DNA from 3 places in the Priestia sp. SRI_019 genome. Region 3 is predicted to be linked to each of the others. Evidence: predicted binding sites of a transcription regulator. Region 3 holds the regulator's gene; each other region holds the start of a gene.
What was found. The regulator Rex, encoded in region 3, represses fermentation and respiration genes when NADH is low (regulators of the CRP and FNR family bind a similar motif). The targets are predictions, from matches to a motif close to TTGTGAAATATTTCACAA.
Positions count from the first base shown of each region.

Region 1: the regulator Rex is predicted to act here: its motif matches at 2,493-2,510, upstream of AC2YJL_RS14900 (cytochrome c oxidase subunit II).
Region 2: the regulator Rex is predicted to act here: its motif matches at 3,495-3,512, upstream of AC2YJL_RS22435 (cytochrome ubiquinol oxidase subunit I).

Region 1 is NZ_JBYCZN010000002.1:904,186-911,999, reverse strand. Features, by position in the region: gene AC2YJL_RS14910 (cytochrome P450) at 1-1,121, opposite strand, end outside; gene AC2YJL_RS14905 (TetR/AcrR family transcriptional regulator) at 1,384-2,277, shown strand; gene AC2YJL_RS14900 (cytochrome c oxidase subunit II) at 2,699-3,637, shown strand; gene qoxB (cytochrome aa3 quinol oxidase subunit I) at 3,639-5,606, shown strand; gene cyoC (cytochrome o ubiquinol oxidase subunit III) at 5,608-6,207, shown strand; gene cyoD (cytochrome o ubiquinol oxidase subunit IV) at 6,208-6,504, shown strand; gene AC2YJL_RS14880 (universal stress protein) at 6,652-7,146, shown strand; gene AC2YJL_RS14875 (SDR family oxidoreductase) at 7,498-7,814, shown strand, end outside.
Region 2 is NZ_JBYCZN010000004.1:304,557-312,370, forward strand. Features, by position in the region: gene cydD (thiol reductant ABC exporter subunit CydD) at 1-1,006, opposite strand, end outside; gene cydB (cytochrome d ubiquinol oxidase subunit II) at 1,006-2,022, opposite strand; gene AC2YJL_RS22435 (cytochrome ubiquinol oxidase subunit I) at 2,009-3,415, opposite strand; gene AC2YJL_RS22440 (threonine/serine exporter family protein) at 3,718-4,173, opposite strand; gene AC2YJL_RS22445 (threonine/serine exporter family protein) at 4,188-4,949, opposite strand; gene AC2YJL_RS22450 (LacI family DNA-binding transcriptional regulator) at 5,094-6,104, opposite strand; gene AC2YJL_RS22455 (alpha/beta hydrolase) at 6,200-6,976, opposite strand; gene AC2YJL_RS22460 (sugar porter family MFS transporter) at 7,166-7,814, shown strand, end outside.
Region 3 is NZ_JBYCZN010000015.1:10,863-18,676, reverse strand. Features, by position in the region: tRNA gene AC2YJL_RS27180 (tRNA-Asp) at 1-10, shown strand, start outside; gene tsaE (tRNA (adenosine(37)-N6)-threonylcarbamoyltransferase complex ATPase subunit type 1 TsaE) at 231-701, shown strand; gene tsaB (tRNA (adenosine(37)-N6)-threonylcarbamoyltransferase complex dimerization subunit type 1 TsaB) at 698-1,396, shown strand; gene rimI (ribosomal protein S18-alanine N-acetyltransferase) at 1,411-1,860, shown strand; gene tsaD (tRNA (adenosine(37)-N6)-threonylcarbamoyltransferase complex transferase subunit TsaD) at 1,857-2,873, shown strand; gene AC2YJL_RS27155 (ABC-F family ATP-binding cassette domain-containing protein) at 3,129-5,063, opposite strand; gene AC2YJL_RS27150 (redox-sensing transcriptional repressor Rex) at 5,522-6,160, shown strand; gene tatA (twin-arginine translocase TatA/TatE family subunit) at 6,214-6,399, shown strand; gene tatC (twin-arginine translocase subunit TatC) at 6,415-7,170, shown strand; gene AC2YJL_RS27135 (YdiK family protein) at 7,196-7,423, opposite strand; gene AC2YJL_RS27130 (CPBP family intramembrane glutamic endopeptidase) at 7,420-7,814, opposite strand, start outside.

The DNA.
Region 1 (7,814 bases), on a different contig from region 3:
AAAAAGGCTTCTAATATGATTGTCATTTCAAGTCGAGCAAGAGGGGCGCCCAAACAAAAATGAGGTCCGTTCCCAAACGTTAAGTGTTTTTTATTAGTTTGGCGATGAATGTCTACAGAAAAAGGGTTTTCAAACATATTCTCATCCATATTACATGCGCTCATCCACGCAATAACAACATCTCCTTTTTTTAGCTTAACGCCTAATAAATCGTTATCTTGTTTAACCGTCCGATCTCGTCTGGAGATGTGAAACCGATATCGAAGCATTTCTTCTACTGCTTTTGGAGCTAATTCTTTATTGTTTCTCAGCTCTCTGTATAACGACTCTTCGTCATATAAAAAAGAATAAAACATATTTGCAATGGCGTGACTTGTGGTTTCAACTCCTGCACCTAAAAGCAGCATGGTAGCGTGTACAATTTCTTCATCTGTGAATGTTTCACCATCAACTTCGGCTTGAATTAAGTCTGAGATAATATCATCAGAAAGGTTGGAGCGCTTTTCAATGACAATCGGGTAGAGGTATTGAAAATATTCAGCTCCTGCACGCTGCTTTTCTTGTTCAATCTCTTCTAATCTTTCTTGGTCATAAGGCTGAAACAGAATATCTACCCATTTTTTAAACTGATATCGGTCTTTTACCGGTACGCCGAATAGATCTGCTATAACTAAACTAGGAAAAGGAGAAGATAAATCGTCAACAATATTAATAGTTGAATTCTTTTGTATCGCTTCTACAAGGTCTGCTGCAATTTGTTTAATTCGCGGTTCCCAGTTCTTTAAACTGCGAGGAGTAAAAGCTGCAGCAAGCAAAGATCGCGCTTTCCGGTGGTCAGGAGGATCTAAGTTTGTAAGATTGGTAATTGGAGATGTGCTTTTTTTCTTACTATTATCCCCAACAAAAATAGTGGTTCTTTGTCCATCGCTTGAAAAAAATTCGTAGTTGCTCAAGACTTGTTTAACATGGTCGTATTGGAATACATTCCATGTGTTTGTTTCTTCATGAAAATAAACAGGATGGTTGTTCAGCATTTCTTTATACCATTGGATAGGGAAAAACTCTTCTGCACGTGATTGGAATTTTGGAATGTCTGTAACGGGAATGACTTCTTTGTTCATATGATCTTATTCCTCCTTCAGAATAGGTATAAATTTGGAATCTACTAACTACATAGCGCTTAGTAGTTGTTACTTGCTAGAAATTACTTTGTTGAATTAACCTATACTATCAGTACATTTTTATACTATATGTATAAAAATGTACTGATAGTATATAATTATTTTTAGTTGTTTATCAAGGAAAAAGGATAAAATTCACGTAGGAAAAAGCAGATAAGTTATACTAAATAAAAAGTAAATTGTAAACAGAGGAGTAGCAGCAATGAATCAAAAACAGCTCGATATTTTAGGGCATACGCACCAGCTTTTTATGGAAAAAGGATACGTAGACACTTCGGTACAAGATATATTAGAAAGAAGCGGGATTTCAAAAGGAACATTTTATAAATATTTTTCATCTAAAAGCGAACTGCTTCTCTCATTACTTTCGTCTTTGCAAGAATCACTTATTCTACAAAGAGAAAAAGTAGCCATTGAATATAAAGGAGACAATCAGAAGGTATTTGAAGAACAGATAATTTTTATGCTGAACTTTGCAGAGCAAAACAAAATTCCTGAAATGATTGAAAGTACACTCGTTTTAAATGAGATCAAAACATTTCAATATATAGAGGAGTTAAAAACAGCAACATTCAACTGGATATATGAACGTTTGCAGCAGATTTTCCCGTCTAAGACTTCTCCTTATTTATTTGATGGAGCTGTGCTGCTAGAAGGAATGCTTAACAATATATTTAAAATGAATAAAGCACTAAACTATCCATTGCCTATTGAACAAATTGTCCGTTATTGTATGAAGCGTATAGAGGAAATCGTAATCGAAGTAGCAGAACAAAAAGAACAGTTATTTAATCCCTACGTTTACTCTGCGGTATTTAATGAGAAAAGAGAAAGTCATTTTTCGACTGAGCTTACGCGCGTAACCGCGAAGTTAAAACGGGTGATTGAAAATAAACTAACAAATCAAGAGGAGCAAAAGAAGAGTCTGGAATTTGTGACGTTTATCTCTGATGAATTACTGCAAAATGATACGGAACCTCGCACATTTATTATTCAGAGCTCTCTTTTATCGCTAGAGAAAATCAATACCCTCGCACAGACCAAAGAGTTAGAGGAATATAAAGAAGTCATAACTGTCTTAACAAAAAATGATTGATTGGATGTTTCAGCATGTGAAGCAAACAAACTAGTAAGAAATAAAGCTCCATACTTCATTACTCCTAAAAAGCTCTTCCAGTTAATAAGAACTGGAAGAGCTTTTTGCTTTTATCAGAATCTACGCGCTAGGAGCAAGGCATTTCACACCACATTTACCCAAATATGTGACGAAATTATGGTAAAGCCATTTAAACTAGATAAAAATCGCTTCAAGTGTGATAAATATCACACCCTTTAACAACGCAACATGATAATTTTTTAGGAGTAAGCAATATGTCATGACAAACTTCAATATGTTAGGAGGTTTTTAGCCTTTTGATCTGTTGAGATGCATCTCTAATATGAACGTTTATATACCATTATTATGTACAGAGATTTAGAGGAAGGGAGCCTGAACTTAGGTGAGAAAGCAAAAATCAATGCATATTAGCAAGTTAATCATTCTCTCCGTATTCATCACAATTTTTTTAGCAGGCTGTGATAGTCGTTATTTGATTTTAAATCCGCAGGGGGCGGTGGCTCAAAAAGAATACCAGTTAATTATTTTTTCCATAATTTTATGCACAATTGTTGTTATTCCTGTTTTAGGTCTGCTTGTGTATATCGTTTTACGCTACCGCGATAAGCCTGGAAACAAGGCTCCGTATCGGCCAGATTGGGACGATAGTAAGCGTCTTGAATTTATTTGGTGGGGCATCCCCATTATTATTATTGGTATTTTAGGTTTCGCTACGGCCAAGACGACGTATGACTTAGCAGATCCGCCGAAAAAAGATGTAAAGCCGCTAACGATTGAAGTAACATCCCTTGACTGGAAATGGTTATTTCAATATCCGGATCAAGATATTGCGACAGTGAACTATGTCAAAATTCCAAAAGATGTGCCCGTTCAATTCGTGCTAACGTCAGATGCACCTATGAATTCTTTTTGGGTACCCCAGCTGGGAGGACAATTATATACCATGCCGGGAATGGCAATGGGGCTTTGGCTGCAAGCTGATCACAAGGGAGAATATTTTGGTTCGGGTGCGAATTTTACGGGTGAAGGGTTCGCTCATATGAACTTTAAAGTTAAATCTACATCGACAAAAGAATTTAATCAATGGGTAAAGCAAGTGAAAGAAACATCACCAGCTTTAACAAAAGCTGATTATAGCAATCTTGCCCAACAAGGTCTTTCTCTAGAAAAATCGTATTCTACCATTCCTAAAGGCTTATTCCAAGAAATTGTCATTAAAAACGGTGGTCAATATTATAGTCAGCATCACCATATGAAAAATGGAGACATGAAGACTATGAATGTGGCTTCTGAAGAACAAGTACATACACAGCATGAGCACCAGGAAGGAGGAAAATAAGTTGTTAGACAAATTAAAAGATTTTTCATCTCATTTTTTCGTGACAGGAGAACCTATGATTTACGGAGCAGATGTCGCCATTTTGTTAACACTAGCCGGTATTATTTTTGTTCTTACGTATCTTAAAAAATGGAAGTGGCTATGGCGTGAGTGGCTCACAACGGTGGATCATAAAAAAATTGGAATTATGTATATGCTTTCTTCATTATTGATGCTGTTTCGAGGCGGAGTAGATGCATTATTAATGCGTATGCAACTAGCATTCCCTCAGTGGCATTTTCTAGATTCTAATCATTACAACGAAATTTTTACTACGCACGGAACTATTATGATTCTATTTATGGCAATGCCGCTTATGTTTGCTTTCTTTAACATTGTTGTGCCGCTTCAAATTGGAGCAAGAGATGTCGCCTATCCTTTTTTAAACGCGGTAAGCTTTTGGCTATTTTTCTTTGGCGCCATGCTTTTTAATTTGTCGTTTGTAATCGGCGGCTCGCCAGATGCAGGATGGTTGAGTTATCCGCCGCTTTCTGGCATGCAGTTCAGTCCTGGACCAGGTCAAGATTTTTATATTTGGGGTATTCAAATATCAGGTATTGGCAGCTTGGCTTCTGGAATTAATTTTATTATGACTATTTTAAAAATGCGTGCGCCGGGCATGAAACTTATGCATATGCCGCTATTCACGTGGTCCGTTCTAGCAAGCTGTATTATTATCATTTTCGCGTTTCCTGTATTAACCGTAACGCTTGCTTTATTGTTTATTGACCGCTTCTTTGACGGACACTTATTTACTATGACCGGCGGAGGAAATCCGATGATGTACATTAACTTAATTTGGATGTGGGGACATCCTGAAGTGTATATCGTTGTACTTCCTGCATTCGGCATTTTTTCTGAAATCGTTGCAACGTTTTCTCAAAAGAAGATATTTGGCTATAAGTCTATGGTTTTTTCAATGATGATTATTAGCGTTCTATCGTATTTCACATGGGTGCATCATTTCTTTACGATGGGTGCAGGTGCTAATGTGAATGTGTTTTTTGCTATTACGACGATGGCTATCGGAATTCCAACGGGTGTTAAAGTGTTCAACTGGTTATTTACGATGTTCCGCGGCCGTATTCAAATGACGCAGCCAATGCTATGGACAATTGCTTTTATCCCGTGTTTTGTTGTGGGAGGAGCAACGGGTGTTATGCTTTCAGCAGCTCCCGCAGACTATCAGTATCATAATAGCTACTTTTTAGTTGCACACTTTCACCAAGTGTTAATCGGAGGCGTTGTATTCGGCTTTTTTGCAGGTTTGTACTATTGGTGGCCAAAAATGTTTGGCTTCAAACTAAATGACCGTCTTGGTAAATGGGCGTTTTGGACGTGGAATATTGGTTTTTATGTATGCTTCATGCCTCAGTATGCATTAGGTTTTATGGGAATGACACGCCGTATTTATACGTATGACTTTGACATGGGATGGGGACCGCTGAACGTTATCTCTACAGTCGGAGCTTTCTTTATGGGCATAGGGTTTATCTTTCAAGCATGGCAGATTCTTCATGGCATTAAGTACGGAGAACGAGATGTAACAGGGGATCCTTGGAATGGACGTACATTAGAATGGTCCATCCCTTCACCGCCGCCGCACTACAATTTTGCAGTGATTCCAACAGTAGCGGGGCAAGATGCGTGGTGGACAATAAAAGAAGAAAGAAAAAAGAAAAAAGCGAAGGAAACAGCTGCTTTCTCTCCGATTCATATGCCTAAGAATTCAGGTATTCCATTTATCATGTCCGTTTTCTGGTTCATTGCTGGTTTTGGCTTAACGTTCCACTGGGTGTGGATGGCGATATTCGGTTTGACAGGAGTCGGAGCTTGTTTACTAGCTCGTTCTTTTCAATACAACTCGGACTATTATATTCCGGTGGATGAAATTCGACATACAGAAGATTCAGTAGGGAGGGTTGGCTGACATGGCTTATGCGACAGCGCACCACGAAGAACATCATGATAACCATGATGAAGGAATCAAAGTTATGGGTTTTTGGCTTTTCCTCGTAACGGACTGCATCTTATTTGGAGCATTATTTGCTACGTATGCCGTTCTTGTTAATCATACTGCGGGAGGTCTTACAGGAAAAGATTTTTTTGAAGTTCCAGGATTTGTTTCTGAAACGTTTATCTTATTAACGAGCAGCTTTACGAGCGGATTAGCTGTGCTGAGCATGCACAAGGGAAAAATAAAGCATTTAATTGGCTGGCTAATCGTGACTCTGCTTTTAGGTATGTGCTTTGTTGGCCTTGAAATTCATGAATTTCAAACAATGGTTCATGAAGGAGCAACCATTTCCACCAGCGCATTTTTTACAGCTTTCTATACGCTAGTTAGTACGCACGGGGTGCACGTTTCTGTCGGCATCATTTGGATGATTTCAATTACAATCCAATTAAAACGATACGGAATTACCTCTGTAACAAAACGAAAAGTGACGATTATCAGCTTATACTGGCATTTTCTTGATGCTGTCTGGATCTTCCTTTACACGGTTGTGTATTTAATGGGGGTGATGTAGATGGAGAATCATGGGTCGTTAAAAGCTTATACACTAGGATTTATTTTCTCGATTATTTTAACCGTTATTCCTTTGATGCTGGTATTAAACCATGTATTTGCTAAAAATATAGTACTAGCTAGCATTCTAGGAATGGCCGTGCTTCAATTTTTCATTCAACTGTTTTTCTTCATGCATATTAAAGACGGAGAGAAGCCTCGTTATAATGTGATGGCTTTAATACTTGGAATCGTTTTTGTTATTACGATTGTAGCAGGATCGATTTGGATAATGACTTTTAACTCTCAAGTTCAATAAAAATGGAGCCGTGCACTACACACGGCTCCACTTTTATTAATTTCTCTAAATTGTGATAAAAATCACATACTTTCGTTTGCGCAAGAAGTAAAATAAAAGTGTAGCAAGGAAAGTTCTTTATAAACGAAAGACAAAGGAGAGATTATGATGAATATGGCTTATCGTAACATCCTCGTAGCAGTAGACGGTTCCGTAGAAGCGGAGTGGGCATTCAAAAAAGCAGTTAACAGTGCGAAAAAAAATAACGCTCATTTGATAATTTGTCACGTTATCGACATACAGGCGTTAAGTCCATCACCTTATGCATTCTATACAGATACACGCTTTCAAGATGCAGAGAAATTTGCTGAAGAACTTTTGACCAACTATCGTAACCTAGCCATCAAAGCTGGCGTAACGAAAGTCGAGACATTAATTGAACACGGTTCTCCTAAAACAAAAATATCTAAAAAAATTGCTCCCGATAAGCACGTTGATTTAATTGTATGCGGTGCAACGGGGTTAAACGCGGTAGAGCGTATCTTAATCGGAAGTGTATCTCAGCATATTTTGCGCTATGCCAAATGTGATGTGTTAATCGTTCGCACGCCTAAAGAAGCTGAGGAGGAAACAAAGCCTTTACAAGTGGAACTAACAGAATAGCCAGGCACAGACGAGAAATAAAACTTGTTGTGCACAGCAAAATACAAAGCTCTCACCATTTATTTAAAGAGGGGGGATAAACGTATTTTAGTTAAAAGAAGATCCGAACAAGGAGTCAAGATTCTTAAGGGAGAATTTGACTCGTTCGGATTTTTTTATTGTGATGGTGAATGTATTTTCCATGTATGCAGCTGTTTCTAGCTGTTGATTGAAGGAGAAAGGCAATGAAAGAAAAGCGAGGCGCTAATAGAGCACATCAAACATGTTTACTAAGGAAGAAGACGGGAAGAACAAGCATATAGAAAGCTTTTCCTTAGTTGGTTAAGGTTGATTTATGAAGGAGTGACGAATATGTCAAAGTTAAATAATCCATTAACTCAATATTTCCATGAAGACTATCCAAAACAGTATCAAGAACCGCCTGGTGTACAAAAAGAAATGAACGTCATCCCAGACTGCGGGGAGAACAGTTACATAGGTGCAGGTAAATTAAAAGGCAGAAAAGCTCTTGTGACAGGTGGAGATTCAGGTATTGGCCGAGCAGCAGCGATCGCTTACGCAAGAGAAGGAGCGGACGTTGCGCTTAATTACTTGCCACAAGAGCAAGCTGATGCAGAAGAAGTAAAAAAGCTTATTGAAGCAGAAGGAAGAAAAGCAGTACTCATACC
Region 2 (7,814 bases), on a different contig from region 3:
GACGTAATTGAAGTTCACTGCTTTCAGTCCAACTAGGAACAGCTTCTTTTTTAGCAGACGGTTTTTCAGCCCGCTTCACAATCTTAAGTAATGCATCTCCGGATTCTTTTCCGTCTAATGTTGCATGGTAATCGTTTCCGACTTCTCGTATCGGCAGGAAATATTCAGGCGCCAGCAATAAAATCATAAGTGCAGGTTCTAATGTCATAGACCCGTTCACCAGCCGCAAACCAAGCATAACAGCCACGATGGCTACAGATAACATCGTAAAGAAATCTAAAGCAAACGTAGATAAAAAAGCAATTCGGAGCGTTCCCATTGTCGCTTTTCGATAACGGTCACTGACTCTTTCAATCGTTTCAGCATGTTTCTTACTTTTCCCGAGAAATGTTAAAGTTTCTAACCCTCGAAGCGAATCTACAAAGTGGTTGGACAACACGTGATATGTCTCCCATTGGCTATCTATTTTTTTTTGTGCAGCCAATCCAAGCAAAATCATAAATAAAATTAAAATTGGCATGGTCACAAGTAAAATAATGCCTGAAAGCCGATCATGGTACCAGACGAAAGCAAGCACTAGCCAAGGTGTAACGCTAATGGCGGCCAATTTAGGCAAAAACAGCTCGAGATAAGCGCGAAGCTTCTGTAGGCCTGTGGTGATGAGCGTCACCAAGTTTCCTGTTCCTTCATCTTTGGTAAAACGCGGTCCTAATGAAAAAATGCTTTGCATGACTATCAAACGAAGTTCCTGCGTCGTTTTGACTCCAAATTGATATGCTGTTTTTTTTACTATAAAACTTACGATCTGACGAATCATAAAGGCAGACAAAAACAATCCGATTGCTTTTGTCTGCGAAGTTAAACTTTCACCATGAAAAAGAGCGGTAATTACTTCGGCGAGCCACTTAGCTTGAAAAATAATGGCTACACTTTGAATAGTAATAAGCCCTATTAACACGGCAAGAACCATTTTTATTCCGTTGTAAACCATTAAATTTCTACCCATTAATACTCCATATGCTCCTTATGATCTACACGTTTTCTGAAAACGTAGTAGCTCCAAATTTGATAACCTAACACAAAAGGCAGTAATGCAATAGCAGCGTAAGACATAATTTTTAAGGAATAATTCCCTGATGCTGCATTATGAATCGTTAAACTATAGCTTTCATTGATTGAACTAACCAAAACGGTTGGAAACAATCCTGCAAATATAGAGGAAATTGATAGAATTAAAATTAAGCCAGACATAGCAAATGCCCATCCATCTTTTTTACGTGTAAGGAAAAATCCTGCTAGTAAATACACGAAAATACCGATGAAAAATGTATATAGCATCAAGCGGCTATGATTACTGAATAAATCTGTTTCAAAAAACGTCATGCCTGAAAAGATAAGAAGTAATAAGGCATTTATAGGCAAAAGCTTCATAGCGACCTTACGTGAACGATCTCTAATATCGTCCATCGTACGGATCGTGGCAAAAATAAGTCCGTGCCATAAGCAAAGCATTGTTAACGTAACGCCGCCTGTGATGGTATATAGATTAACAATATCCGAAAAGCCGGCATTCATTTGCATGTTGCGCTCAACAGGCAGTCCTTTCATTAGCGCTGAAAATAAGATACCAAAAATGAGCGGTGGAAAAAGACTTCCAAAGAAGATAACCCAATCCCATGCATTTTTCCACGCTTGTTTTTCAACTTTCCCTCGAAATTCAAATGCTACACCGCGGCCAATAAGCGAAAGCAAAAGAAGAACAAAAAGAACATATGACCCGCTTAATAGCGTTGCATACCAGTTTGGAAAAGCGGCAAACATAGCACCGATTGCTGAAATTAGCCAAACTTCATTTGCATCCCAAAAAGGACCGATTGTATTAATAAAAGCTCGTCGCTCTAAGTCGTTTCTTCCTAAAAAACGAGACACCATTCCAATCCCAAAATCAAAGCCTTCTAAAAAGATAAAACCAACAAACAGAATGGATACTAGTAAATACCAGAATTCATTAAGAGAAAACATTGTATCCCTCCTTTGTAAACGGATCAGTTGATGTTACTTTTGTATGTGCTTCATGATCGTGATCTGGACCTTTTTTAATTTCTTTAACGAACAAGAACACCATAATCACAGCTAAAATTAAATAAAAGAACGAAAACGAGATAATAGAAAACAGCAATTCACCTGCTGTTACACCAGGAGACACGGCATCTTCCGTTTTCATATAGCCAAATACAACCCAAGGCTGACGGCCAATCTCTGTCATAATCCAACCTGCTGAGCTTCCAAGGAACGGAAAGGCAATGGCAATCGTCATAATACGTAAAAATAGTTTGCTTTCTTGAAGTTTTTTACGAGAAAGCAAGTACGTGCCCCAAATGCCTAATGCACATAATACGCCACCTAGACCAGCCATAATGCGGAAACTCCAAAATGTTGTCCGAACGGGTGGAATATAATTCCCTGCTCCATATTTCGCCGTATACTGCTCCTGCAGCTCATTCATCCCAGGAACGGAACCTGAAAATTTCCCGTATGATAAGAAGCTTAATAAATAAGGTATTTTGATTTCGCCCGTATTTTTCTTTTCATCGGGGTGAATATTTGCTGTTACCGTCCAAGCGCCTGGACTTCCGCTGTTTTCCCATAATCCTTCACTTGCGGCCATTTTCATGGGCTGTGTTTTAACTAAGTATCCAGCCTGTTCATGACCAGATAACGCAATTCCTACACCTGAAACTAACCCTACAATAATGGCAACTTGAAATGATTTTTTGGCAAAAGCCAAATGTTTTTTCTTTAAGAGCATAATGGCGCTGACACCCGTGATAAAAAAGGCGCCTGTTGCAAACGAACCTAAAATGGTATGAGGGAATTCAACCCACAGCTGACCGTTTGTTAACAATTTAAAGAAGTCATTCATTTCTAAACGTCCATTATTCAGCTCCATTCCAACCGGATGCTGCATAAAAGAATTAGCCGTTAAAATAAAGAACGCTGAAAAAATAGTACCTAGACTAACAAGCCAAATACATAGACAGTGCAGCCATTTAGGCAAACGATCCCACCCGAAAATCCACAGTCCAAGGAAAGTGGACTCCATAAAAAACGCTAGCAGTGCTTCAATAGCAAGCGGCGCACCGAATACATCTCCTACAAACCGTGAGTACTCTGACCAGTTCATGCCAAACTGAAATTCTTGTAAAATACCTGTTACGACTCCGACAGCAAAGTTAATCAGGAATAAGTGTCCCCAAAACTTTGCCATCTTTTTATACTGTTCATCTTTTTTTACTACGTACATCGTTTCCATGATCGCTACTAAAAAGACAAGACCGATAGATAGCGGTACAAAGATAAAATGAAACAGCGTCGTTGATGCAAATTGAATACGCGATAGTATAACTGTATCCATCTTCTTTCTCCTTTCATATATAAGAACATTCATCATTTCCATAGATACTTTGCTCATTTCTGAGTATCTTTTACTTACATTGTGAAATATTGAGCATAATAATTCGAGAGATATGCTCAGTGTTTCACATACATATGTAATATCTCTCTTTCTATTTACATAGTATAGTCTATTTTTTTAGCTGTGCACGTACATTTTTTGAACGTTTTTAGACTAAAACGTGACTTTCTTGTGACAAAAAAAGTGAAGGTTCTGTTTATTTTTTTCATAAAAAAAGCACGCTCTGATTTGAGCTTGCTTCTCTACGGTCGATATTTTGCTTTGGCATTTAATTTAGATTGACGAATGATTTGGTTGATGACTTCAGAAAACACAATACCAATGGCAATTGAACCTGAAATCATAAAGGCTTTCGCTGCAAGACTAATCGCTTCATTATAATTATTTTCTACAAAGTTACGCATGGCATCGTATGCTGTTCCTCCTGGAACTAGCGGAATAATACCTGCTACGGTGAAAATAATGATCGGCGTTCGGTAAATTTTTGCGTAAATTTGACTAATAATAGCAATAAAGAAGGCCGATGCAACTGTGCTTGGAATTTCATCTACGCCATAGAACGTTAGCAAATAGTAAATGAGCCAGCCAATCATTCCGACAAAGCCACTTTTTAATAATGATTCACGTGGAACATTAAAAATGATCCCAAATGCTGCTGAAGCAATAAAACTTGTAATTATCTGCTCTACGATATGCATATGATGCCTCCCTTCTATAGAAGCGTAAATACAATGGCAATACCTGCACCGATAGCGAATGCCGTCAGAAACGCTTCTGCTCCTTTTGATAATCCAGACAGTAAATGTCCCGCCATTAAATCTCGCACTGCATTGGTAATGGATAAGCCAGGAACGAGAGGCATAACGGATCCAATAATAATTTTATCAATTTGCGTGCCTAGTCCTGAAGCGACTAAGAGAGCTGATAAAAGTCCAATAACTAACGAAGCGGTAAACTCAGCAAAAAAGCGAATCGGAATAAGACGGTGGAAATACACCACGGTTAAAAATCCGAGACCTCCTGAAAACATGGCTGGAATAAAGTCCGTCCATAAACCTTGAAACATGATTAAAAAGCATCCGCTAGAAATGGATGCAGCTGCAAGTTGAACCCATAGTGGAAAAGCTACGTTCGTTGCTTCAATTTCTTGTAGCATTTCATACGCTTCCTCCAAGGAAATGTTTCCTTGACTGATTGTTCTTGAGACGCTATTTACCATGGTTACTTTTTTTAAATCGGTCGTTCGTTCGGAAATACGAATTAACTTCGTTTTCGTCGGTTCTTTCGTTTCAAGTGAAAACATAATCCCTGTTGGCGTCACATAGCTGTGGGATTTTTTTATACCGTAAGACGCTGCAATCCGCATCATTGTGTCTTCTACTCGATATGTTTCTGCTCCGCTTTCTAACATAATTTTACCTGCTAGTAAGCTAACGTCCATAATTTCATATTTATCTAATTTTTGTTGTGTCATCAAATCGCTCCAAACATATTAAAGCTTGGTTTTTTCCCCTACAGCATACAGTGTATAAGAAAGAGGGAAGTGGACGCAATGGTTAATGCAAAAAAGTGTGGACTTTTTGTCTCACACTTTCAGGAATAGTATATACATTCCTTATCAATTCATACGTTTTGTGGTCTCACGCTCTACTAATACAGGTGCCATTTTATACTGTATCTGATCTATTTCTTGCTGATCCTGAATTTGCTGAAGTAAGAGGTTTACTGCTTTTTCAGCCATTTTTTCCATCGGTTGACGGATAGTTGTTAGTGGAGGATGCGCTTCACTAGCTTCTGTAATATCATCAAACCCTATAACAGACAAATCTGCTGGAACGTGAAGCCCGTTTTGCCACGCACAGTGTATCACTTTCAGAGCGATGTAATCCGTAGCACAAATAAGCGCAGTTGGAGGATCTGGATGATGAGCTAGCTCATTTATAAACTGATATAGTTCATCTGAGTCATTCATATCTTCTTTCACAAACTTTGCGTTTGCTGACGGTACATACTGATAAAAAAGAGACAGACGGTGCTCGACTCCGCTTACAGCTTTTCCAACGAACCCTATATTCTTATGACCAAGGTCCGTTAAGTGAGCAACAGCTAATTGCATTCCCACCGCATCATCTACATGTACAATCGGCCAAAGTGCAGAAGAGGCGTCACCTGTAAGAGAAACGTAAGGCGTTTGATATTGTTTTAATACATCTACAAACGGATGCTGAGCAGCTACATAGTCTAATAAAATGACCCCATCAAACCAATGATTCATCATAACATTTAATTGACGCTCAGCCGTTGTTTCTTCGTAATCCGTGTGTCCAATAAGAACGTCCATCCCTCGACTTTGGACTTGTTGCTGTACCTTTTTTAATAGTTCAATTAGAAACGGATCTTTTAAATCTCTAATCAATATGCCGATAATCCCTGTTTTTTGGGCCCGCAGAGCTGCCGCAAATGGATTCGTCTGATACCCTAAATGAGCTGCTGCTTTTAGTACTTTTTGTTTAGTTGTTTCACTAATTTTAATTTTACCGTCTTTATTATTGAAGATTCTTGATACCGTAGCTAATGAAACACCCGCTTCTTTTGCTACTTCTGTAATCGTGACTTTTTTTCTCCCCATTCGTACCGACTCCCATTTCCTTTTAGTCTATCGACCAAGTAAACATTTTTCTTTATTATACTACTAGAAGCCGGCACCACTGAAAACTACCTTCCCTACTTTTCACTAAACAGCCACTTTAACACATCTTGAATTTTTTGATCCCAATATGCCCAGTCGTGACTTCCTTTTCCTTCTTCATATGTAAAACAAATAGGCTCTTGCTTACAGCGCTCGGAAAAACGTTTATTTTCCTGATATAAAAAATCTTCTGTTCCACAGCATTGATAAATACGCGGAGTCACTTCTCCATATCGCCGGCGATTTTCAAGCAGCCAGAAAAGATCATCCTCAGGTCTAATAACAGGCGGCATGCCAAAAATCAAAGGATAATCTAAGAACTGCACTTCTTCACGTCCTCCAAGCCCTTCAACGTCCATCACTCCTGATAAACTGGCAGCTGCAGAAAATTGATGTGGTTTGCGAAACGCCCATTTTAAAGCGCCGTATCCTCCCATAGAAAGGCCAGCTACAAAATTATCTTCTCTTTTTTCCGATAACGGAAAGAATGATCTAGCCAATTGAGGAAGTTCTTCTGTTACAAACGTCCAATACTTCTTTCCATAAGCCATATCTCTATAAAAGCTGCGATCTACATTTGGCATTACAACTGCAAGTCCTAATTCTGATGCGTAGCGTTCAATCGATGTTCTTCTCATCCATATCGTATGATCATCAGAAAGACCGTGTAATAAATAGAGCGTAGGGTGCTTCTCACTTCTTGTATTGGTTTGTAAACCAATTTGAGATTTTGTTTGCTGCGGTATCAAAACGTTCATTGAAGTACTTATTTGCAATACTTCTGAAAAAAAATCACATTGCATAAACGCCATATTTCTCTTCCCCCTATTTTTTCTTCCCTATTGGTTGATAACAAAACGTACATAATTCATATAAAAGTTGAAAAATAGTTTGATTATTTATAATTTTTAGTTTAACATAAAAACATCTTTTATGAAAACGTTTTACGTATAACGTTTTTTTAATTGAAATAGTGACGGTGATTCAAAGGAGGAATTTATATGGGGATAGTAAAAGTAACTTCTGACGAGTATAAGGAGCAAAAAGGAGATCTATTTTTCGTGATTTTCATTTCATGTGCAGCTGCTTTTGGAGGGTTGCTTTACGGCTATGACACAGCCGTCATTTCAGGAGCTATTGGGTTGATGAAAGTACATTTTAATCTCAGTCCAACGATGGTAGGTTTTGTTGTATCTAGTCTGCTGCTCGGTGGTGCCGTTGGGGTACTTGCTTCGGGAAAACTGAGTGATCGATTCGGTAGAAAAAGCATCTTACTTTTAGCAGCTTCTTTATTTGTCGTGTCCGCAATTATGCAAGCGCTATCTTCATCCATCTCTTTTGTGATTATTTCTCGAATTATTGGAGGACTAGGCATTGGTATGGCTTCTGTTCTTTCTATTACCTATATTTCTGAAATAGCCCCTCCGCACATGCGTGGCCGCTTAGGCTCTCTATACCAATTTGCTGTTGCCGTTGGGATTGTTTCTGTCTATTTTGTAAATGACTACATTTTATCTATTGGGGAAGACGCTTGGCAGAATTCCACGGGATGGCGCTACATTATCGGTGCTTCTGGCATTCCAGCTCTTTTATTTCTTCTTATTCTTTCTCCTGTTCCTGAAAGTCCGAGGTGGCTGGTAAAAGCAAACC
Region 3 (7,814 bases):
GGGACCGCCATGTTTTAGAAACGAAACAATGTGTTTCGTCTTTTTTATTGTTTGAACCATTTTTATATAAAACTTTACCGTCCTTAGGAGCAATCCTAAGGAATTTTTTATATACAAAGAAATTTCTTTATAGAATTGCGATGTTAAAGATTGTTGGATTTCTTACTGGATATGTATAGTCCACAACGTTTACAATATATATATACAGATTGAAATGAGGTTCTGAATGAATGACAGAGATTAACGAATTTACGTTTATGTCTACGTCTCCTGATAAAACTAATCAGCTGGCTGCTCGTCTAGCAACTTTATTAGAAGCTGGTGACGTGCTGCTGCTTGAAGGCGATTTGGGAGCTGGAAAGACAACATTCACAAAAAGTTTAGCTAAAGGATTAGGAATTGAACGCAATGTGAATAGCCCGACATTTACGATCATTAAAGAATACAAAAGCGGTCGCCTTCCTCTTTATCATATGGATGTGTACCGTCTAGGGGATGAATTTGAAGACCTAGGGTTTGATGAGTATTTTGAAGGAGATGGCGTGACGGTCGTGGAGTGGGCTCATCTGATTGAAGAGCAGCTTCCTAATGAATATATTCAAATCAATATTTACCATGAAAACGAAACGGCTCGTAAAATCCTTGTAAAAGCGATAGGCAGTCGGTACGTTGAAATATGTAAGGAGCTTTTTAAAAGATGAAAATGTTAGCCATTGATACATCCAATTTTGTCATGGGTGTTGCTGTCGTTGAAGAAAACAAAGTAATTGGAGAAATTATTACGAATCTAAAAAAGAATCACTCCGTTCGTGTGATGAACGCTGTGGAATCTTTGTTAAAGGATTGTGATATTGCGCCAAGCGAGCTAGACCGTATTGTAGTAGCACACGGTCCAGGATCTTATACAGGTGTACGCATTGGCGTTACCATTGCCAAGACACTTGCTTGGACTTTAAATATTCCTTTAATAGGTGTATCTAGCCTTGAGGCACTATCAGCAAACGGTCGCTATTTTGATGGATATATCGCTCCGTTATTTGATGCGCGCCGTCAACAGCTTTATACAGGACTATATGAATGGAATAACGAGAGAGGTCTTGTAGAAGTTGAAAGTGATCGACTTGTTATTAATAAAGACTGGGCGGAACATTTAAAGTCATACAACAAACCTATTTTATTCATAGGCAATGATCTTCCTATGCATGAAGAGGCGTTAAAAGAAGTGCTGGGTGAACAAGCTGTATTTGCCCATGTTCAGCAGTTTAATCCAAGACCAAGTGAATTGGCTTTCTTAGGAATGAAGAAAGAGCCGCAGTCTGTGCATACTTTTGTTCCGAACTACATTCGTTTAGCTGAAGCCGAAGCCAACTGGCTTGCTTCACAGCAAAAAGGATAAAAGAAGGTATAAACATGAAACTAACAATTAAGTTTCGTTTAATGGAAGTTAAAGATATTGATCAAGTAGTGAAAATTGAAGAGAAGTCTTTTACGACACCTTGGAGTTCAGAAGCGTTTCAAAATGAGTTAACCAATAATCAATTTTCAACTTACATTGTGATGGAAGAAGGAGAAAATATTATTGGGTATTGCGGAACGTGGATTGTTATTGACGAAGCACATGTAACCAACATTGCGCTATTGCCAGACTACCGAGGTAAGGGACTCGGTGAATTGTTGCTGCGCAACGTGATGGACGTGCTTCGAAAACTAGGTGCTGCGTCAATGACATTAGAAGTTAGGGTATCTAATCATATTGCACAATCATTGTATCAAAAGCTAGGTTTTAAACCTGGAGGTATTCGTAAGAATTATTATTCTGATAACAATGAGGATGCATTAGTTATGTGGGTGAATTTATGAGTGAAAATCAATTAATTTTAGCATTAGAAACAAGCTGTGATGAGACAGCAGCAGCCGTGATTCGAAACGGTCATGAAATTGTAGCCAATGTGGTGGCCTCTCAAATAGAAAGTCATAAACGATTTGGCGGTGTCGTACCGGAGATTGCATCTCGTCATCATGTGGAACAAATTACGGTGGTAGTTGAAGAAACTTTAAATCAAGCGAACTTGACGTTTGCAGATATTGATGCAATAGCTGTAACGGAAGGACCAGGGCTTGTGGGAGCACTTCTTATTGGCGTAAATGCAGCCAAAGCGCTAGCATTTGCACATCAAAAGCCATTAATTGGTGTTCATCATATTGCAGGACATATTTATGCAAACCAGCTAATCAAAAAATTAGAATTCCCGCTTTTATCGTTAGTTGTATCTGGAGGGCATACGGAGCTTGTATACATGGAAAGTCACGGTCAGTTTAAAGTGATTGGTGAAACGAGAGATGATGCAGCAGGAGAAGCCTACGATAAAGTAGCCCGCACGTTAAACCTTTCATATCCAGGGGGACCGCATATTGACCGCCTTGCACATGAAGGAGAGCCATTAATTGATTTGCCGCGTGCTTGGCTAGAAGAAGGATCCTATGATTTTAGTTTCAGTGGGTTAAAATCAGCAGTTATTAACACTGTCCACAACGCGAAGCAAAAAGGTGAAGAAATTCTTCCACAAACGCTTGCTGCTAGCTTTCAAGCGAGTGTTATTGATGTGTTAGTAACTAAAACCGTTAAAGCTGCAAAGGAATATAACGTTAAGCAAGTGTTAGTAGCAGGAGGAGTTGCTGCTAATAAAGGACTTAGAGCAGCGCTAGAAGAGGCATTTGCACCATTATCAAACATCGAACTTATTATCCCGCCGCTCTCTCTCTGCACGGATAATGCTGCAATGATTGGAGCAGCAGCAAGTGTACGATTTGCTCAAGGAAAACGTTCAGATATGTCATTAAACGCAAACCCCGGTTTAGACTTGGAAGAGTAAGAGACGAATGAGATTTAGTTCTCATTCGTCTTTTTTTGTGGATAAAAATAATTTATCAACAATATTCAATAAATTTAGAATTAACTGTGGATAATTATGTGGAAAAGTCCGTGCGCTCAGTACACGGACCTGTTATCAACAAGTTTTAATTATGAAAATCAGACAGATATCCACTGTTTATTCACAGAGTGGATAAAGCTTGTTCTAAAGCGCACGAACAAGTAAATAGGATGAATAAATACGAAAAAATATAGACTATTCTTCTAGAAGAAGCTGTAATTCTTCCCACTCTTCCATTAATGTGGATAACTGTGAAGAAATTTTTTCGTTTTCACCGTTTAATCTTGATACTTCTTCGTGGTTTTGATAAATTTCAGGGTCACAAAGAAGTTCTTCATTCTCTGCTTGTGCGGCTTCTAATTTGTTTACTTCAGTCTCAATTTCTTCAATGCGGCGCGTTCGCTGCCTCATCAATTTTTTTTGTTCTTTATCTTGTTTATAGGACTGTTTATCTACTTTTACCGTGCGTTCTTCGTTTGCTTTTATATTTTCTAATTCTTTGATTTCCTCTATTTCTGCTTTCTTTTCTACATAATAGTCATAATCTCCAAGAAACTCTTCTAACCCTTCAGGAGACAGCTCTGCTATTTTGTTTGCAATACGATTAATAAAATAACGGTCATGTGAAACAAATAACAGAGTTCCTGGGTAATCGATTAACGCATTCTCGAGTACTTGTTTGCTATCTAAATCAAGATGGTTAGTAGGTTCATCTAAAATTAAGAAATTAGCTTTTTGAAGCATAAGCTTCGCAAGAGCCAAGCGTGCTTTTTCACCACCGCTAAGCGTGGAAACGATTTTCAGTACATCATCACCTGAAAACAGAAAATTTCCAAGCGCTGTACGAATTTCTTTTTCAGGTTTGGATGGGTATTCATCCCAAAGCTCATTTAAAACGGTTTTATTAGACGTTAAATTGGCTTGCTCTTGGTCGTAATAACCAACCATTACGTTTGAGCCAAAGGAAATGGTTCCAGTCTTGAAGCTTAGTTTATCCACAATACCTTTTAATAAAGTAGATTTCCCAACTCCATTAGGGCCAACCAACGCAAGGCTTTCACCTTTTTTAATCCGAAGGTTTGCCTGCTGAACGATATATTTGTGTTCATCATATCCGATAGACACGTCTTCAAGATTTAAGACTTCATTTCCGCTTTGACGCTCAATTTCAAACGAAAAACTAGCTGATTTTTCGCCTTCGTTAGGTCGATTTATTAACTCCATTCGATCGAGCTGTTTCCGTCTGCTTTGCGCACGTTTTGTAGTCGATGCGCGGGCGATGTTTCGCTGAATAAAATCATTCAGTTTTGCGACTTCATCTTGCTGCTTTTCATACTGACGCAACTCTTTTTCATATCGCTCTGCTTTTTGTACAAGGTATTTAGAGTAGTTGCCCGTGTACTTGACCGTTGTTTTTTGTGTGACTTCATACACTTGATTTACGACTTTATCAAGGAAGTAACGATCGTGTGAAACAATTAAAATAGCTCCTTCATACCCTTGCAGAAACTGTTCCAGCCATGCTAAAGTTTCAATATCTAAGTGGTTGGTAGGCTCATCGAGAATAAGCAAGTCTGGCTTTGTTAAAAGCAGTTTTGCAAGAGCCAAGCGCGTTTTTTGTCCACCGCTCAAGGAGGAAATAGGGGTGCTATAGTCAAAGTTTGAAAAACGGAAACCGTGAAGAATAGACCGTGTATCCGCTTCATATTGATAGCCGCCTAAATCTTTGAACGTTACTTGAAGCTGGTCGTACTCTTTGGTTAGTTTTTCGTATTGAACTGAATCATTAAAAATGTCTGGATCACCCATCTTCGTTTCAAGCGTACGTAATTCTTTTTCCATTTTCTTTAACGGAGCAAAGACCGTCATCATTTCTTCCCATATGGAGAGTGTTGACTCAAGAACTGTATCTTGTCCCATATAATCAATGGAAACACCTTTAGGTTTAATAATTTCTCCGCTGTCATAAGAAAGCTGCTCAGCAATAATTTTTAATAAAGTTGATTTACCAGCACCGTTTCGTCCCACTAGGGCAATGCGGTCTTTTGATTGTACTTCTAACTTTATATTCGATAAAATGGGTTCTGCCCCATAGTATTTTGTAATACCGTTCAATTGTAGAATAATCATTTTTTCACCTCTAGTAGTATATCCATAGTGTATTTTAACATATTTTCAACTACAAGTTCTTCTTACAAGCGTTTGTAATTTGTAGAGGGACAAGGACAAATGATGAAGCGAATGTTTTGATTCATGAAATAAAATGATTTTACCTGCACATTTTATACAGGATACTATGTTAAAATAAGAGATAAGTGCATCTCTGAACTTATATATGATGGATGTAGAAAACCCGTCATGACTAACAAACGAATCCTTTGAAGGGCACATTGCTTCGTTCTAGCTACCGACTTTAAGTAGTGCTGGATAGACAAAAGCCGTCGGGGTGCGAAGCGGAGTATATATAAAACAAGAGAAAAGAGAGAGAATTGGAAGCGCTACCTCAAAGCGGTTGATGCTTTGTGAAAGGTAATGCAATATGACTTGAAAATGTTAGTAATGACATACATGAACTGAGGGGGTACAACGTGAACACTGAACAATTAAAAATACCACAAGCAACGGCTAAACGATTGCCGCTTTATTATCGTTTTTTAAAAAACTTGCATGCTTCTGGTAAACAGCGTGTTTCGTCAGCGGAGTTAAGTGAGGCAGTGAAAGTTGATTCTGCTACTATTCGCCGGGATTTTTCTTACTTTGGAGCATTAGGGAAAAAGGGATACGGCTACAATGTGAATTATTTGCTTACATTTTTCCGTAAAACGTTAGACCAAGATGAAGTAACGAAAGTAGCACTGATTGGCGTAGGGAATCTCGGAACGGCCTTTTTAAATTATAATTTTATTAAAAATAATAACACTAAAATTGAGTGCGCTTTTGATGTGATAGAAGATAAAGTCGGTACAAAAGTAGGCGACGTGCCGGTTTATCACCTTGACCAATTGGAAGATTATATGAGTGATGACATCTCAGTAGCGATTTTAACCGTTCCAGCCACTGTTGCTCAGCAAATTACCGATCGTTTAGTGAGTTGCGGAATTAAAGGAATTTTAAACTTTACTCCTGCACGCTTAAACGTACCGGATGAGATTCGACTGCATCATATTGATCTTGCTGTAGAATTACAGTCGCTTGTCTACTTTTTGAAAAATTATCCTGTTGAATAAGGCGGACTATGTTACGATTTCCTTAAGTCTAAATTAATAAGGAGAGTGGGAATATGGGGATTGGAGCAGGCAGTTGGATTATTATTGCGATTGTAGCACTGCTTATTTTTGGACCGAAACGGTTACCGGAGCTAGGAAGATCAGTGGGCCAAACGCTTAGAGAGTTTAAGCATGCCGCTAGCGGTGCATCAGAAGATCGTGAAAAAGATAAACAGCGTCAAGTAGATGACAAAGAGTAAAAGGGTGATCATAGTATGACCGAACAAGAAATGTCAATATATGATCATATAGGAGAGCTGCGAAAACGCATTTTAATTGTTTTATTTTTCTTTGTGATTGCCACAATTGGCGGCTTTTTTATAGCGGATAAGGTCATTGTCTATTTACAGCATGCTGATGAGGCAAAAAATTTAACGATGAATGCATTTAGGCTAACAGATCCAGTTAAGATTTATATGCAGTTTGCTGTTATTATCGGCTGTGTACTTGCAGCTCCTGTTGCACTGTATCAACTCTGGGCATTTATTAGTCCTGGTTTATATGAAAAAGAGCGGAAGGTAACGCTAGGATATATTCCTGTTTCCATTTTTCTCTTTATCGGCGGTGTCTCTTTTTCTTATTTTGTGTTGTTTCCATTTGTCGTCGATTTTATGACGCGCGTTTCTGATGAGCTGAATGTAAACCAAGTGATTGGCATTAATGAATACTTTTCTTTTTTAATGCAGCTCACACTGCCTTTTGGCCTGTTGTTTCAGCTTCCTGTCGTCGTGATGTTTTTGACGAGATTAGGAATTATCACGCCTATGTTTTTATCTCAAATTCGAAAATATGCCTATTTCGTACTGCTAGTTATTGCCGCACTTATTACACCACCGGAATTGCTCTCGCACATGATGGTGACAGTGCCGCTCTTAATTTTGTATGAAATCAGCATCATTATTTCCCGCATTTCGTATCGCAAAGTGTTAAAGGCAAGGGCAGAGCAAGAAAGAGAAGATGTTAGTATGTAAAAAAACCACTGAAACAGTGGTTTTTTTATTTAGATGAATCATCTTGATTTTTATATTGCTGCTGCAATTTTTTAATTTTGTAGTGCAAGATAAAGATGCGAACCGCAAACCTGAAATCGAATGCGGCTACGAGTGCAAATAAGATTGTGGGGAAATTCCACACGGTTTCCTGAGCATTTTGAATTGCCAAGTAAGTAAATAAAATCCCCATAATAATATAAATAAACCCTCGTGTTAAAGGGATATTCTTCATAAAAACATGCCTCCAAAAATAAACTGCATTTGTTCTGCTTGTTTTTGCATTTCTATAATTTTATCTGCAAAAATAGTTTGAGATAAAATAACGATTGTATTCATCAAAACATGAGCAATAATAGGTACAACAATTAGTCTTGTTCTTGCATAAAGGAATGCAAATACAAATCCCATGGCTGTATACACAAGTAAATGTTTAAAATCCCAGTGTACCGCAGCGAAAATAAGGGAACTAATAAATGCAGAGATAAAGAAATTGTATCGTTTGTGAAGAGAGCCGAAAATAATCTTTCGGAAAATAATCTCTTCTAGTATTGGTCCAATAACAGACGTAACGACAATAAGGAACGGTGTTGCTTTAACAAGGTTAACAATATTTTGTGTGTTTT